DNA from 2 places in the Shewanella sp. YQ_9 genome. Region 1 is predicted to be linked to the other one. Evidence: predicted binding sites of a transcription regulator. Region 1 holds the regulator's gene; the other holds the start of a gene.
What was found. Region 1 encodes MetJ, which represses methionine synthesis genes. Its sites were predicted from a motif close to TAGACGTCTAGACGTCTA; they were not measured.
Positions count from the first base shown of each region.

Region 2: a site for MetJ is predicted at 2,230-2,247, ahead of metE (5-methyltetrahydropteroyltriglutamate--homocysteine S-methyltransferase). Genes of this name have one in related genera too.

Region 1 covers NZ_JBICJO010000076.1:119,641-127,086, reverse strand. Annotated here, with positions in the region: gene ACF8D4_RS21220 (bifunctional aspartate kinase/homoserine dehydrogenase II) at 1-448, opposite strand, end outside; gene metB (cystathionine gamma-synthase) at 465-1,625, opposite strand; gene metJ (met regulon transcriptional regulator MetJ) at 1,841-2,155, shown strand; gene ACF8D4_RS21205 (sulfite exporter TauE/SafE family protein) at 2,232-2,975, shown strand; gene ACF8D4_RS21200 (conjugal transfer protein TraF) at 2,978-4,171, opposite strand; gene nrfD (NrfD/PsrC family molybdoenzyme membrane anchor subunit) at 4,327-5,271, opposite strand; gene ACF8D4_RS21190 (4Fe-4S dicluster domain-containing protein) at 5,268-5,840, opposite strand; gene phsA (thiosulfate reductase PhsA) at 5,853-7,446, opposite strand, start outside.
Region 2 covers NZ_JBICJO010000011.1:23,333-30,778, reverse strand. Annotated here, with positions in the region: gene metE (5-methyltetrahydropteroyltriglutamate--homocysteine S-methyltransferase) at 1-2,154, opposite strand, end outside; gene ACF8D4_RS02950 (LysR family transcriptional regulator) at 2,320-3,222, shown strand; gene ACF8D4_RS02945 (HDOD domain-containing protein) at 3,271-3,993, opposite strand; gene ACF8D4_RS02940 (GDSL-type esterase/lipase family protein) at 4,138-4,758, opposite strand; gene ACF8D4_RS02935 (TonB-dependent receptor) at 4,856-6,805, opposite strand; cobalamin riboswitch at 6,897-7,090, opposite strand; gene ACF8D4_RS02930 (DUF805 domain-containing protein) at 7,231-7,446, opposite strand, start outside.

The sequences.
Region 1 (7,446 bases):
TCAACAAACTGCGGGCATCCACATGGGAAGCGGCGACACCGGACTCCCTCAGTAGCGCCGCCATCAGTCTGGCCGACCAGCGTTCACCGAAACCCACCACCTGATTGCATTGGTATTCGCTGAGTTCAGGCAAGGACAACAAACTGGCCAGTTGCGCCTTATCTGTAGACAGACGCTCCCGCAGTTGACGTGCCTGTTCATTGCCCAGCAGCTGTTCAATCAGATTCTGCTGATAACCGACAAGCACCTGCAGCTCTTCTTGCCACAGAGCGCCAGACTCCTTCAGGTTCAGCAGTTTATAGAGAAAATTGGTACTCTTGCCTGCGGCGGAAACCACTACAAGATCATCGGCATGACCATGGGTCAGCAAAATATGGGCGACCCGTCGGTAGCAATCGGCATCGGCGAGACTGGAACCGCCAAACTTATGTAGGTGACAACGTGCCATCTCAAGCTCCTTCAATTCAACAGTTTGCGGCTGCAGCCAATCCGGCGGCGATATCATCCAGCAGATCCCGGCCATCCTCTATGCCCACAGACAAGCGGATAAGCGTGTCTTTAATACCGGCTTCGGCGCGAGCATCACACGCCATGGCTCTGTGGGTCATGGTGGCGGGCACGGCCACCAGGCTCTCAACCCCTCCCAGGCTCTCGGCCACGGAAAACAGCCTGAGCGCGCCGAGGAAGGCAACCACCTGCGCCTCATCACCCTTGAGTTCAAAACTCAGCATAGCGCCAAAGCCACTCTGCTGCCTGGCGGCAATCTCATGACCTGGGTGGCTCTTAAGCCCCGGATAGTAAACTTTGTCTACCACGGGACTCTGGCTCAGCAGCGCCACTATGCGCTCGGCATTGGCCTGATGCTCGCGGATCCTCAGCGCCAGAGTGCGCAGGCCACGCAGGGTCAGGTAACTGTCGAAGGCGCCACCGCTCAGCCCGAGCGTGTTGGACCACCAGTGCAGCTGCTCTGCCAGTTCAGGATCTTTGGCAATCACGGCGCCGCCCACCACATCGCTGTGGCCATTGATGTATTTAGTGGTCGAGTGCACCACTATATCGGCCCCCAACAGCAAAGGCTGTTGCAGCGCCGGCGACAAAAAAGTGTTGTCAACCACCACCAATGCGCCCTGCTGGTGGGCCGCCTCGGCAATAGCGGCAATATCCACTACCCGCAGCAGCGGATTGGACGGCGTCTCGAGCCACACCATGCGCGGCTTTTGCGCCAGGGCAGCGGCGAGTGCTTGCGGGTCGGTTTGATCCAAAACCTGCAAGCGAAACTGGCCCTTGGCAGCCAGATTGGTGAACAGCCTATAGCTACCGCCATAACAGTCATGGGGCACCAACAAGAGGTCATCCGGCCCCAGCAGGTTGACCACCAGAGTAATGGCCGCCATGCCGGTCGCTGTGATTGCCGCACTGCAGCCCTGTTCCAGCTCCCCCAAGGCATCCCCCAGAATGGAGCGGGTAGGATTACCCGAGCGGCTGTAATCAAAGGCTCTTGGCTGAGTGTGGCCATCAAAGGCATAGTTGGTCGACAGATAGATGGGTGGCACCACGGCCCCGTGCTGGCTGTCTGATTCGATGCCCTGCCGGACCGCTGTGGTTGCTAATCGCCGCTCTGTCATAATCGACTCCTGAATGCTGAGGTTCGACACCATAAAGATGTCTGGACGTCTAAATCTAACCAATGACCATCCAGCCGTCAATAGGCATCAAGACGTTTGGACGTCCAAATGTATGGATTTCTGTTCATATTGCACAGATTTTGCAGGCAATCATTTGACTGTATCCTGTAAGGGTTTAAAATCTGCTGCGAATTAGTGAGATCACAGGTGAATCAATGACTGAATGGAATGGCGAATACATCAGCCCTTATGCCGAACACGGCAAGAAGAACGAGCAAGTGAAAAAAATCACTGTCTCTATTCCGTTGAAGGTGCTGAAAGTATTGACCGATGAGCGCACCCGGCGCCAGGTAAACAACCTGCGGCACGCCACAAACAGCGAACTGCTGTGCGAAGCCTTCCTGCATGCCTATACCGGCCAGCCACTGCCCAACGATGGGGATTTGTCCAAAGACAAACCCGACAGCATCCCGGAAGAGGCCAAGCGCATGATGGATGCCATGGGCATAGAATGGGAAGACATGGAGTAAGTGTGTTGTCCCTCAGAATTACCTTATAGTTGAACAAGGATCGCGGTGCGATCCTTGTCTTTTTTGGGGCTTGCGAATGTTGTCACTGATAGATCCCGTCACCCTGCTACTGGCGTCCCTGATCATATTTACCGGCGCCCTGACCCAGTCGTTGATAGGCTTTGGCTTGGCCGTGGTAGCCACACCTTTGCTGTATATCGTCGATCCGGAACTGGTTCCTGCCCCTGTTATCGCCATGGGGTTTTCCATCGCCCTGCTGACACTGGTACGCGAGCGTGGCCACCTGGAATTCAACGGCCTGCAATATGCCTTGTTGGGGAGGCTCCCCGGCGGCCTGATTGGCGCCACCCTGCTGTTGCTGGCGCCGCAGCCTATTCTGGGCTTGACCATAGCCCTGATTGTGGCCGTAGCCGTATTCCTCAGCCTTAGAAAGTACAGCATCAAGATCAACCGCCTCAGCCTGTTTATCGCCGGGATATTTTCCGGGATCTTCGGTACCGTGGCCGCCATAGGCGGACCGCCGATGGCCCTACTGCTGGCGGGTAAGGATGCCAGTCAGTTCCGCGCAGCGCTGTCGGCCTTCTTCATCTTCAGCTCATTGATAGCCTTGATTATTCTCGGCTGTTTTGGCCTCTTGACCCTGAGGCACCTATGGCTTTCGCTGTTGCTGCTGCCTTCGGTATTTCTCGGTTTTCTGGTGGCTGGCCGCTTGGTGGGCCGGGTGGATAAAGAGAAGACCCGAGTCCTGACGCTGGCGCTGTGCGCGTTGAGCGCCCTGTTGCTGACCATCAAATCAAGCCTGGCGCTCATCAACGGTTAGTTTTAGAAGTGATAGCTGGTTTGCAGTACGCCGCCTATGGCGTCATCGCTGCCAAACATGCCGGTGAGATCCAGCCGGAAACTGTTGCCTATGGCGAACCCTGTCCCGAGTGAATAAAGATCGGCGGTGTGATCATTGAGATCCTGGCGATAACCGAGCCGTAAAGCAACCCAGTCAGCAGGCCGGTATTCACCGCCTAAACGCCAATAGCGGCTGCCCTCAAGCTCGGCAAACTTGTCGTTGTCGGTAAGATCCAAGTCGCTGCTGAGCGAAAAGGCCGCCCAGTCATAGGCCACCCCTGCGGTAACCATAGGTTTCACCTGATAGGTAAGCTGCACGCCGCCGGCCTCTATGCTGCTTAAGTCCCGCTTGATGAGGTTGCGACCACTGACACCGATAACCAAACCATCCAATGGCTGGAATGCCAGACCGATATCCAGGTTAAAGCCTGTGTCATCGCTTCGATAATCATCATCGTTGAAGTCATCGGCATCGAAGTTGTTGGCGCTGACGGCATAGTTAAAACTGTCCAACCGTTGCAGCTTGGGTGTAACTCCCACTGTCACCGGCATATTGACGATAGATAGCGGATAGCTCACGGCAACCCCGAGCTCGGAAACCGCCCCGGCCACCACTCGCCCCTGGGAGGTCAAATCTTGGATTTCCGGCGGATTATTGGGGTCCAGATTATCCAGGGCATCAATATCCGCGGCGGCGATTTCGGCTATTCCCAAGGCATCGAGATAACTCTTGAATACAAAGGCATAATTAAAACCATCCGAGGGCATGACCAAAGCCATATTGATACCGGCACTGACGTAAGCGCTATTGCCCTGCAGCGATTTCAAGTCACCACTGAGGCGCTTTCGGTAGTCATCGATAGCCGCTGTGTCGGCGGCGTCTATGGCATTGACCAGGGCGTCATAGTTATCCTGCAGGGCATCAAACTTATCGATCATCTGATCTTTATCGGCGCCATCGGCGCCGATGGTTGGAATGAGTAAACTGAAGTCATTGCTGCGGCGCGAAGGCAAAGCCAGCAGTGCCGGATTGGAAAAGGCCGCCGCCTCACGATTACCGGCTGCCACGGCAACCCCGCCCATGGCATCTGAGCGGGCCTCATAAACATCCTGCCCAGCCAGTGCCAGCGTGCTGGCAAGCCCCGTGGTAAGCAGTGTCAAAAGACTCAGTTTCATCTCATCACCCTCTTGCTTTTATCTGTAACCAGACGCAAGACGTTAGTTATATGGGTTAAAGATAGTCCAAATCTCAGTGGCACAATGGTATCAAACACAAAAAAGCCCGTACCAAATGATACGGGCTGAGGCTCAAACAGGTTCAGAAGTACTTGTTAACCAAGATAGCTCTGACCTGCATAGAGAATAAAGTGTCTAAGTGCCAGCACCCCGGTTAGACTACAGCAGGCTACCGCCAACATGGCGCCCTTGGTGTGACGGGTACTCGCAGGCAGCAACAACATGGAAAGCAGCGGGATACCAAAGCCGATACCCACAACCCCAATCCAGAACACGCTGGCCCAGACGCCACTTGTCAGTGATGCCAGTGCGGCAGCAGCAGCGCCACCCTTGAAGTAGAGCGCGCAGAACAGCATAAACAGGAACAGGATTTCTGCCGCCATTACCGGCAATTCCAAACCGTGCATCCGTCCCAGCTGTGAGCAGTGCTTGTCTGTCTTGAACAGCAGCAGTGCTACTACCGCGTTGGCAGCCGCACCGGCCGACAAGCCGGACACCAGGAACAGTGCCGGTAAGACGGCAGTGTTCAGCATGGGGTAGGCGTTCATGGCAGAGATCAGGAAGCCGGTATAGGCACCCACGACAATCGCCAGCACGAACAGCAGCACTTCCATGGTCTTGCGCAGGCCAGTCAGTGATTCTGCAATCCCCTTGAGGAAACCCAGGCCCCAGTTGCCGAGATCATCTTTCAGCACGACCAGCGCATAGGCAAAGGTCAGCGGAATGTAAACCAACAGCGCCAGCACCCCGATGGACATGACAGAGGTCAGGTTATAGTTGATCAGGATCAGCCAGAAGTGGAATGGCTTGGTCAGGTCAAACACCAGACACAGCATACCCAAACAGATAGCCACTGGCGCTATCAAGGCCGCGGCCTTGAGAATGCCGCTGTCACCCTCTGTCTTGTTTTGCACCCAACGCAGCCCGATCCCAATCAACAGACTACCCGCCGACAACCCCGCCAAGAAGAGGTAAACGGCTATGACCCAGTGCCAGGTGACAGGGTCGTATTGCGTCATATCGCCCCAAGTATTGTTCATGATTGGATCCCCCCTCTCTTGACAGGAATACGGTAGATTCTGGGTTTGGTTCCCAGATGGGTCTTGTCCTGATAAGTCACGCGGGTGTTGAGCAGAGTCGCCACCTCGCTGCCGGCCTCGTTGGCATCACCGAACACCAGGGCGTCTGTGGGACATACTGTCACACAAGCGGGTTGTTCGCCGCGCGCCAGTCGGGTGTCCTTACAGAAGTTGCACTTGTCGGCCACCTTGGTTTCCGGGTTCATAAAGCGCACTTTGTAGGGGCAAGCTGCCACACAGTACATACAACCGACACACTTTTCCGCCTTGATGGAGACTATGCCATCCTCACCCACATAGGCCGCTCCGGTAGGGCAGACCTTGACGCAAGGGGCATCTTCACACTGCTGACAGGACACCCTGTGATACTTGAAGTGCAGATGCGGCGCATCCCCGAATGGACCTTCTACCCGTACCTGCAGGCGAGTTACGCTCTCAGGTACACCGTTTTCGCTGCGGCAGGCGACGTTACAGGCCTGACAGCCGATGCACTTATTCTCGTCGTGCACCATCACATATCTTTTAGTCATCTTCGCCTCCCCTTATGCCTTTTCCAGCTTCACACCTGTGGTGTGTACGTTCATACCGCACACAGGTGCAGTCACGTTGGGCAGCAGGTTGCCGCAGTGCACGCCCTTGCCGGTCGCCCGTGCCAGCTCCTTGTTCTTGGAGCCAAAGCCCATGTAGGCGAACACAGTGTCGGGACGTATGCCCTTGGTCACCAGCGCATGGCCCTCTTCACTGCCGACACTGGATGTGAGGCGAATGGCATCCCCATTCTCAATGCCATGCTTGGCGGCGGTGTCCGGGTGGATCCAGACGGCGTTGTCGGACATCAGGTTGGCCAGCATAGGCACATTGTGGGTCGCGCCATTGGTATGCACCGCCACCTTGCCCTGAATAAAGTAGAGCTCGTCCGGCTGTTTCAGGGTCACTTCGCGATAGGCGATAGTGCCGCGTCCAGGCGCCATGTCTTCCACCTTGGCGGAGGTCAGTTCAATCTTGCCACTGGGGGTCTTGAACTTGAGCGCGCTGCCGTAAGTACCGTCTTCATCCACGGCTCTGGCGTTGGAGTAGGCGGCAACAAAATCGGCCACCATCTTGGGTTCGCGCAGCATCAGCGGTTTGCCGTAGCTGACAAAGCCCTTGTCCTTGATGTGCTGCAGCAGCTTGGCGTCTTTATTCACCTGCAGGAATTGCAGGGTTTCCATGTTTTCCCAGGGATAGTACTGCTCCAGGCCCATCTCTATGCCCAGTTCACGGAAAATTTGCCAGGAAGGCTTGGCATCGCCAATCACATCCACCACTTGCTGACGCAGGTAGTAGGCCGGGTTCTTGCCGGACTTGTCGGCCACCTCTTCATCCCGCTCCAGGTAAGTGCATTCGGGCAGTATGATGTCGGCCCATGCAGCGGTTTCACTGATATAAACATCACAGGAAACCACAAACTCCATCTTCTTCAAGCTCTCAACCACCTTGGCGCGGTCGGTCATGGTCTGCATGGGGTTGGTGCGGCTCATGACCCAGGCTCGCAGTTGGTAAGGCTTGGCTTCCAGAGTCGCATCTATGATTGATTGATAGATACCACCGCCGGACCAGGCCATGGCAAACTGCTCATCCATCTGGTCGATGCGTTTGGCTTGCGGTTTGGGCAGTTTGACGCCCGGCTTACCCAGCTCAGGGGCCACAGCCTCACCGGCAAACTTGTTGTAGCTGCCGGCCTTCTTACCCATGTAGAGGCCACCCTTACGCTCCAGGTTGCCGATCAGCACGTTGGCGGCGTACAGCGCCCGGCGCATATCGAACTCTTCCGGAGTGAAGGTAGATCTGTGGCCAAAGTCGACCACGGCATGGGGCGCAGCGGCGGCATACTCGTGAGCAATACGGCGGATATCTGCGGCGGGTACGTCGGAAATTTTCTCAGCCCACTCAGGGGTGTAGGCTTTAACCTCGGCGGCAAAGGCCTCAAAACCTTCAACATAGCGCTCGATAAAGGCCTTGTCATAGAGATTGTCGGCAATCAGCACATGGCACAGCGCAAGGGCCACGGCCACATCCGAGCCGGGACGAATGGCATACCACTCATCGGCCTTATCGGCCACCACAGAGAACCTGGGTTCAAACACCACCAACTTG
Region 2 (7,446 bases), on a different contig from region 1:
CAGAGGAATTTTCTGCGCCGCCTTTTCAATCAGGCTTACCATGGCCTCCACTGTTGGAATATTGGGGGAGTGAATATCATAAACCCCAGGGCCGATTTCATTGGGATAGTCAAAGTCTTCGAAGGCATTCAACAACTCCATCCTTGAGCGCGATGTTTCTATGGTGATCACATCGGCATCCATGGCGGCAATTGCCGCAATAGTGTCGTTGAATTCGCTGTAGCACATATGGGTGTGAATTTGGGTCTCGTCTCTGACACCGGCGGCGCTGAGCTTGAAAGCGGCCACGGCCCAATCGAGATAATGGGCCCAATCGCTGCGTTTAAGCGGCAAGCCTTCCCTAAAAGCCGGTTCATCAATCTGGATAATGCCTATGCCCGCCTGCTCCAATGCCACCACTTCATCGCGTATCGCCAGGGCCAACTGAGTCGCTATCTGTTCGCGGCTGATATCCTCGCGGGCAAAGGACCAATGCAATATAGTCACGGGACCGGTCAGCATGCCTTTCACCGGCTTGTCGGTAAGACTCTGGGCATATTCGGCCCAGTCAACTGTCATCGCCTTGGGACGGGTCACATCGGCGTAGATCAGCGGTGGCTTGACGCAGCGGGAACCATAGCTCTGCACCCAGCCATGTTTGGTAAAACCAACACCGTTTAGCTGTTCACCAAAGTATTCCACCATGTCGTTGCGCTCGGCTTCACCGTGTACCAGCACATCTATTCCCAGCTTGAGCTGACGTTCTATGGTATCTCGGGTCACCTGTTGCAGTTGCTCTGTGTACACAGCATCGTCCAACTCACCCTTGCGCCAGCGGCTGCGAAGGTTACGAATGGTTGCCGTTTGCGGGAATGAACCTATGGTAGTCGTCGGCAACAAAGGCAACTTGAACCTGGCCTGCTGGGCTTGTCTGCGCACCTCAAACTCATGGTTTCGGTCATAATCGGCCGCGCTCAGCGCATCGATTCTGGCACTGAGTTGTTGATTACGCCCCTGCGCCCTGGCCGCGCGCCGACTTCGGCAACGGGCGACCACAGCTTTGGCGCTTTCCGTCTCAGGCGCCGCCAAAAGCGCCTTGAGCTCCTGCAACTCGGTGAGTTTTTGCCTGGCGAATGCCAGCAGACTTTTAAGCTCGGGCGCCAGCACGGTCTCCACCTCAAGATCCACCGGGGTATGCAACAGGGAGCAGGAAGTGGCGAGCCAGAGCCTGTCTCCCAAATCACGCGCCAGTGGCGCCAACTGCTCGGCCACAAGATCCAGATCGGCGGCCCAGACGTTACGGCCACTGATTACCCCAACCGATAACACCTGTTCAGGCGCCAATGCCCCGACAAAGGCCTGCAACTGCTCGGGCGCGGTGACCAGATCCAGGTGAATACCCGCCACCGGCAGTGCCGACAACAGACTTTGATGATGGGCTACAGTGCCGTAATAGGTTGCCAGCAACAGCCTGAGCGGCGCCGACTTGAGCACGCCGTAGGCCTGATGGAAGGCCTGTTGCCAGTTGTTATCCAGCTCAAGTGCCAGCGCAGGTTCATCCAATTGCACCCATTCAACGCCCTGGGCGGCAAATCGGGCCAGAATGGCTTGATAACATTCAAGCAGCGCCGGCAGCAGTGTCAAACGGTCGAACTCTGAGCCCGCTGTCTTGGACAGATACAGGAAAGTGACCGGCCCCAAGAGTACCGGCTTGGCAGTGTGACCCAGCGCCTGAGCCTCGGTCACCTCTTCAAACAACTGTTCCCAGGCGATATCGAAGCGTTGATCTTCGCTGAGCTCAGGCACCAGATAATGGTAGTTGGTGTTGAAGTACTTGGTCATTTCAGACGCCGGTGCATGCTTGCCGCTGGGCGCTCGGCCACGGGCAATCCGGAACAGGGTATCGAGATTGACAGCGCCGCCGTCACGGTGACGCTCGGGGATTACCCCCAGAGTCGCACTAAGGGTCAGCACCTGATCATAGTAAGCAAAGTCACCGACCGGCAGCTGCGCCACCCCGGCATCGGCCTGCCACTGCCAGTGGGTACGCCTAAGCTCCCTGGCAACACTCTCTAATTCGGCCACGCTGGACTCACCGCGCCAATATTTCTCCAAAGCAAACTTGAGTTCACGTCGACGTCCGATACGGGGAAAGCCAAGACTATTTAATTGCATAATGTATACCATCCTCTATAAACTGTGCAGCAAGTGACTGGCGACGCCGAAACACAACAAATCAAACTGGGCGTCTGGACGTCTAGAAGTTTATTGTGCTAGTCTCAGCACAGGCAACCGAATTGAATTCAAGGGCAACATGAGCGGCATTCATGTGGAGAGGAAATGATAGAACTGAGACACCTTCGTACTCTGATAGCACTGAAAGAAAGTGGCAGTCTGGCCGGCGCGGCGAAGAAACGTTTTGTCACTCAATCGGCGCTGTCGCACCAGATTAAAGAGTTGGAGACCCGGATTAACTCCCAGGTATTTGTTCGCAAAAGCAAACCTCTGACCTTCACGCTTGAGGGCAGTCGCCTGCTGACCCTGGCAGAAGAGATACTGCCCCGGGTACAGGAAACCGAATTTGTGCTCAAACGCGGTCTATCTGGAAGCAGCGGTCCCTTGAAGGTGGGTATTGAGTGTCACAGCTGTTTTCGCTGGCTGATGCCTGTAATGGAAGCCTTTCATCAGTCTTATCCGGATGCCAATCTGGATCTCTCCAGCCGCCATCTGTTCGACTCTCTCAATGCGCTGGAAACCGGTGAGCTGGATATAGTGCTGACCTCAGATCCTGTGCCCGGCCATGCCCTTGCCTATCAGCATCTGTTTGATTTTGAAGTGAGACTGGTGATGGCCAAAGATCACCCTCTGGCAGGCAACAGCTATATTTTGCCGCAACAACTGGCCAGGGAACCTATTATCAGTTATCCGGTACCGCTGGAAAGGCTGGATATTTTCCGTCACTTCCTCGAGCCGGCCGGAGTGGTGCCCGGCCCACAAAAACGCTGTGATCTCACCAATGTGTTGCTGCAACGCATCGCCTGTAAAGAAGGGGTTGCGGCCTTGCCCAACTGGTCACTGACCGAAGCCCAGGGCTTGAGCCTGACCTCGGTGAAACTGGGGCAGGAAGGCCTGAAACGGCCGCTGTTCGGTGCCTACCGCCGCGACAGCAGCAATAGAGTGCAGCTGCAAAGGCTGCTGGAATTGATTGCCAAAGAGGGATTACAGCGTCAAGACAGACACTGACTGAGCGGCTGCCACCGTCCCTGAAAGTCGGCGGCAGTCACAAAGCATCTAGAGAGGATTCAGCAGCAGACCGCGCTGCGACAATACCCTTCTCAGTACCAGTCCGGGTGAATTGGGATCCCGGGTCTGTCTCAGGTTATGGGCGACCATAAACTCGCTTTGCAGCTCATCATCCAACCCCAGAGATTCAAAAGCTTCCACCGTCAGCGTCTGCTGCTGGGTATCTATCAGGGTCTTGATAATGCCCAGCGGGAAGCACTGCTCGGCTTCGGCGTTGAGATAGGCAAACGCCGTCAGGGCAATAATCTGACCAAAGACGCTGAACAGTGCCAGAGTCTGCACTTCATCCGCGTCTATCTGCACCCCTTGCATCTGATGCAAGCTGTCCACCGACTCGGTCGCCACGGACTCGGTCAGGCGCCAATAGCCAAGTACCAGTTTACGGTATGGCTGCGGCAGTTCATCGAGCCGCTCTTTGAGATAAAAGCTAAAGGCATAACGGTAGATATTGACCTGTCCCAGACGCACCAATGCATCCTTGAGGCTGCGGTTTGGCTGAACGGAAGGAGAGAGCGCGTTATTGCTGCGCCACAGCAGATGAGCTGCCAGAGCGGGATCGGTCGCGACAATATCGATCACATTGCGAATATCGCCATCAGCAATAATGGCCTTCTTAAGCGGGATCAGGATGCCGCGGCGCCCTATCACCTGCTCTTCGTTGGCAATAATGGCACGCACTTGAGTAAAAACCTGCTGCTCAAGATCTGTCATGTGATTCTTTAAACCTGTTGTTATTTATTATGGAGGCACTATTGCCATTTATTATGGCAGAGAATTTACCCATAAAACGCCCACCAGGGTCAAGTTGAATCGATAATTAGCCCGGTTTTTGCCAAACAGAATCAAAAAGTAGCATCAAAAAGCGCCCGCCTCCTGCAGCCTGGTAAAGATGACTTGTGCCAAACGCGAATACCCCTGTTGATTGAGATGCACAGTATCGGACTTGAGCTCGTTTGAACGCAGCAGCTCGGACAGAGTCTGTTCCAGCAAGATGGCGCCGTGCTTGTCGGCCAGTTCGGCATACAAAGGCAGGGGGGACAGCAGCAGGCTCTTTTGCGGCACAGCCAGCAGCACTACCGGAATTTGCCGGGCTTTGGCCTCAAGTAACATGGCCTCAATGTTTTGCGCCAATTGCACCTGGCTACGACCGCGGAGAATATCGTTACCGCCTTCGAGCAAAATAAGCAGATCCGGCTTGGTTTCATCCAGCAGTGCCGGCAAACGCTCAAGCCCGGCAGCAGATTGCTCACCGGAAATCCCGGCGTTGATCACCTCACAACGGCACAACTCGGCCAGACGGCTGGGATAATCCTGCCCGGCCTTGGCACCAACGCCTTGGGTCAGGCTGTCACCGAAGGCCAGCAGTTTGCCATTGCTGCCGATATATGCCAGCTTGGGCTCGGAGCAAGCCAGCAAAAGCAGCGACAACAGGGCTATGGCCACGCCTCTCAAACCATATCTAAAATCAGCTTTCATATTTCGACTCTTGCCTCCTTGTCGGTGACTACTTTCCAACTAAAACAGATAGAAATACGAGCAGAAAAAAGCCGGGAACCCCCGGCTTTCTATGCTATCAGAAGCGATAGCTGACGCTGAATCTCAGCGCACGGCCGCTACCCGAGTAATAACCATCGCCCCAAGTACTGAAATAACCTGAGCTGGCGTATTGCTTGTCAAACAGGTTGTCGACCCTCAGGCTGGCAAGCCAGGCATCTCGGCTGTAGTTGAGGGCGATATTCCCCAGCCAATAGCTGTCCAGTTTATCGTGCTGATTGCCATTGTCACCCTCCATATATCTATCACCCAGATACTGCCCCTCGACAAACAGCTGCCAGTGCTGACCAAAGTCCACACTGGTGTAGATACGCCCGGAATGCTCGGCCACCCAGGAGAGAGATTTGCCTTTGTTGGCGCCTTCAGTAAATTCGGCATCGATATAGTTGTACTCAAGTCCCAACTGCAGCATTTCATTGAGCTGCCAGTCCCAGTCGAGGCTGGCGCCATAACGGCGGGAAGCATCGGCGTTGACGTTGGCGCCGGGGAAAGCACCGCCGATAGGCATATCAGCACTGGGGTCAAAGACAATTTCATCTTCCAGCGACAGTCGGTACAGGTTCAGACGCAGACTCTGGTTGCTCAAGGTCCAATCCCAGCCGGCTTCAATGGAACGGCCGGTCTGCGGCTTGAGGCCGACGACTGTTGGCGGCGTATAAGCTTGCTCATCGACCTTGGCGAAACGGAAACTCTCATCACCGCGAAGATAGAATCTGTGGCCTTCCAGCGGCCGATAGTTGAGCCCCAACTCGAGCGCGTGAGCGTCTTCATCCAAATCTATGCCATTGGGGTAAATCTGACCGTCCTTGAGTTCATCCTTGACCTTGGCATAGCGCCCGCCCACCACATAGCTCAGGCTGTTGGTCAGCGGCACATTGGCCTGTAGATAGGTGCTGGTCATGGTTTGGGTATTGCTGCGCTGCATATAACTGAGATCGAACTCGGTTTCACCCCGTTGAATATCGGCGCCTATGACTATGCTCAGTTCACCATTGCGGGTCTGATAACGCCCCAGCGCCTTGGGATTGAATTCCAACAGCGAGCGCTCGTTACGACCTGGGCTGCCATAGCTGACACTGGACACCAGAGTATCACTGTAGTTGAGGTCCGCAGCCAGGGCCCAGTTGGCGTGCACCTGGCGCTGGAGATGAGCACGCCAGGCAGAAGTCATCTCATGGTTGTAATCACCCGGCGTCGATGTCGCCTGGCGTGGGTCGGCTTCAAACTGAGCCAGGGTCAGTGAGCCTGGAGTCTGGCGCTTGTTATCGTAGTAACTGCCTTCGACAAAGAAGTTGGTCAACTCTGAATCATATTGCAGACGCCCCAGCACAGAACCGGTTTCGTTGGCATTGTTTCTACGGTAGTTGTCGCTCTCGTTGTAAGCAGCAGCCAAATAGTAACGCCAGTTGTCATTGATGGCGCCGGACAGATCCCCACGGCCTTCGTAGGTGTCAAAACTGCCACCGGAGAGGGTCAGGTTGCCACCGCTGGCACTGGGCGCCTTGGTGATAATATTGATCACTCCGCCGACTGCCTGATCACCATAGAGCACCCCGGCGCTGCCGGAAAGGATCTCTACCCTTTCAATCTGATTGACCGCAATGGCACTCAGGCTGGGGGCGGCAATATCGATATTGTTGAGTCGGCGACCATCTATCAGTATCAGGGTGTTATTCACCGCTTGGCTGGAAGAGAAACCGCGCATCGCCAGCACAGGCCCTGAGTTATTGTCCGATATTTGAATGCCACTGCGGCCACGCAGCAACTCGCTCAGATTACTGGCACCGCTTTGCTGAATATCGGCGGCATCTATGACCACCACATTGGCGGCAATATTGAGCGGCGTGTCATCCTGACGGCCAATGACCACCAGCTGTTCATCCACGGCCTGGGTTGTAGCACTCGCCATGACGGGAACCGAGGTAAATGCACCGCAGAGCAGCGCGAGATGATTTAGTTTGAAACCCATTTTCCTTTGACTCCTGAAAGGGAAACGGGGCAAGAGTGCCACGGCAGGGAGAGCCCCTTGGCTGCCGCATTTCGAGATCTGCCCACCGAAATCATCGAAATACCTCCAGGGCCGGTCTCCGGACTTTGGCTATGCGGTTGACCGCGCAAGACCCGGCTTTTATGACGCCACTTGGGCGCGCCTGTCTCTCACCATTTACCGTTGCGGGGGCAGTGCCGGATTCTCACCGGCTTCCCGATTATCCCCGGTCTTTCATTCCGGGGCACCACGAGAGGTTGACTGAAATACTGTGCTGTCATTCCCGGCCTAGCCGAGAGCGGGCATTATAGACGTCTATATGGATGAATGTCTAATTTTGACGACGACTGACCGCCGCAGATTTACCCTAAAAACAAAAAGGGAGCCGAGGCTCCCTTTCCATTATCTTAACCCAGCTCTTTGGGGTTACTGCCAAAGCGGTTGTCACCCACTTCGCTGTCCTGGCAGTAGAAGACCAGCAACACTATCCAACCTATGATAGGGATAAATGCCAACAACTGCCACCAACCACTGCGGTCAGTGTCGTGCAGACGACGCGCGGCAACCGCAATAGAGGGCAACAACAGGCCCAAAGAATAAATCAGCCCCAGCACTGTGGTACC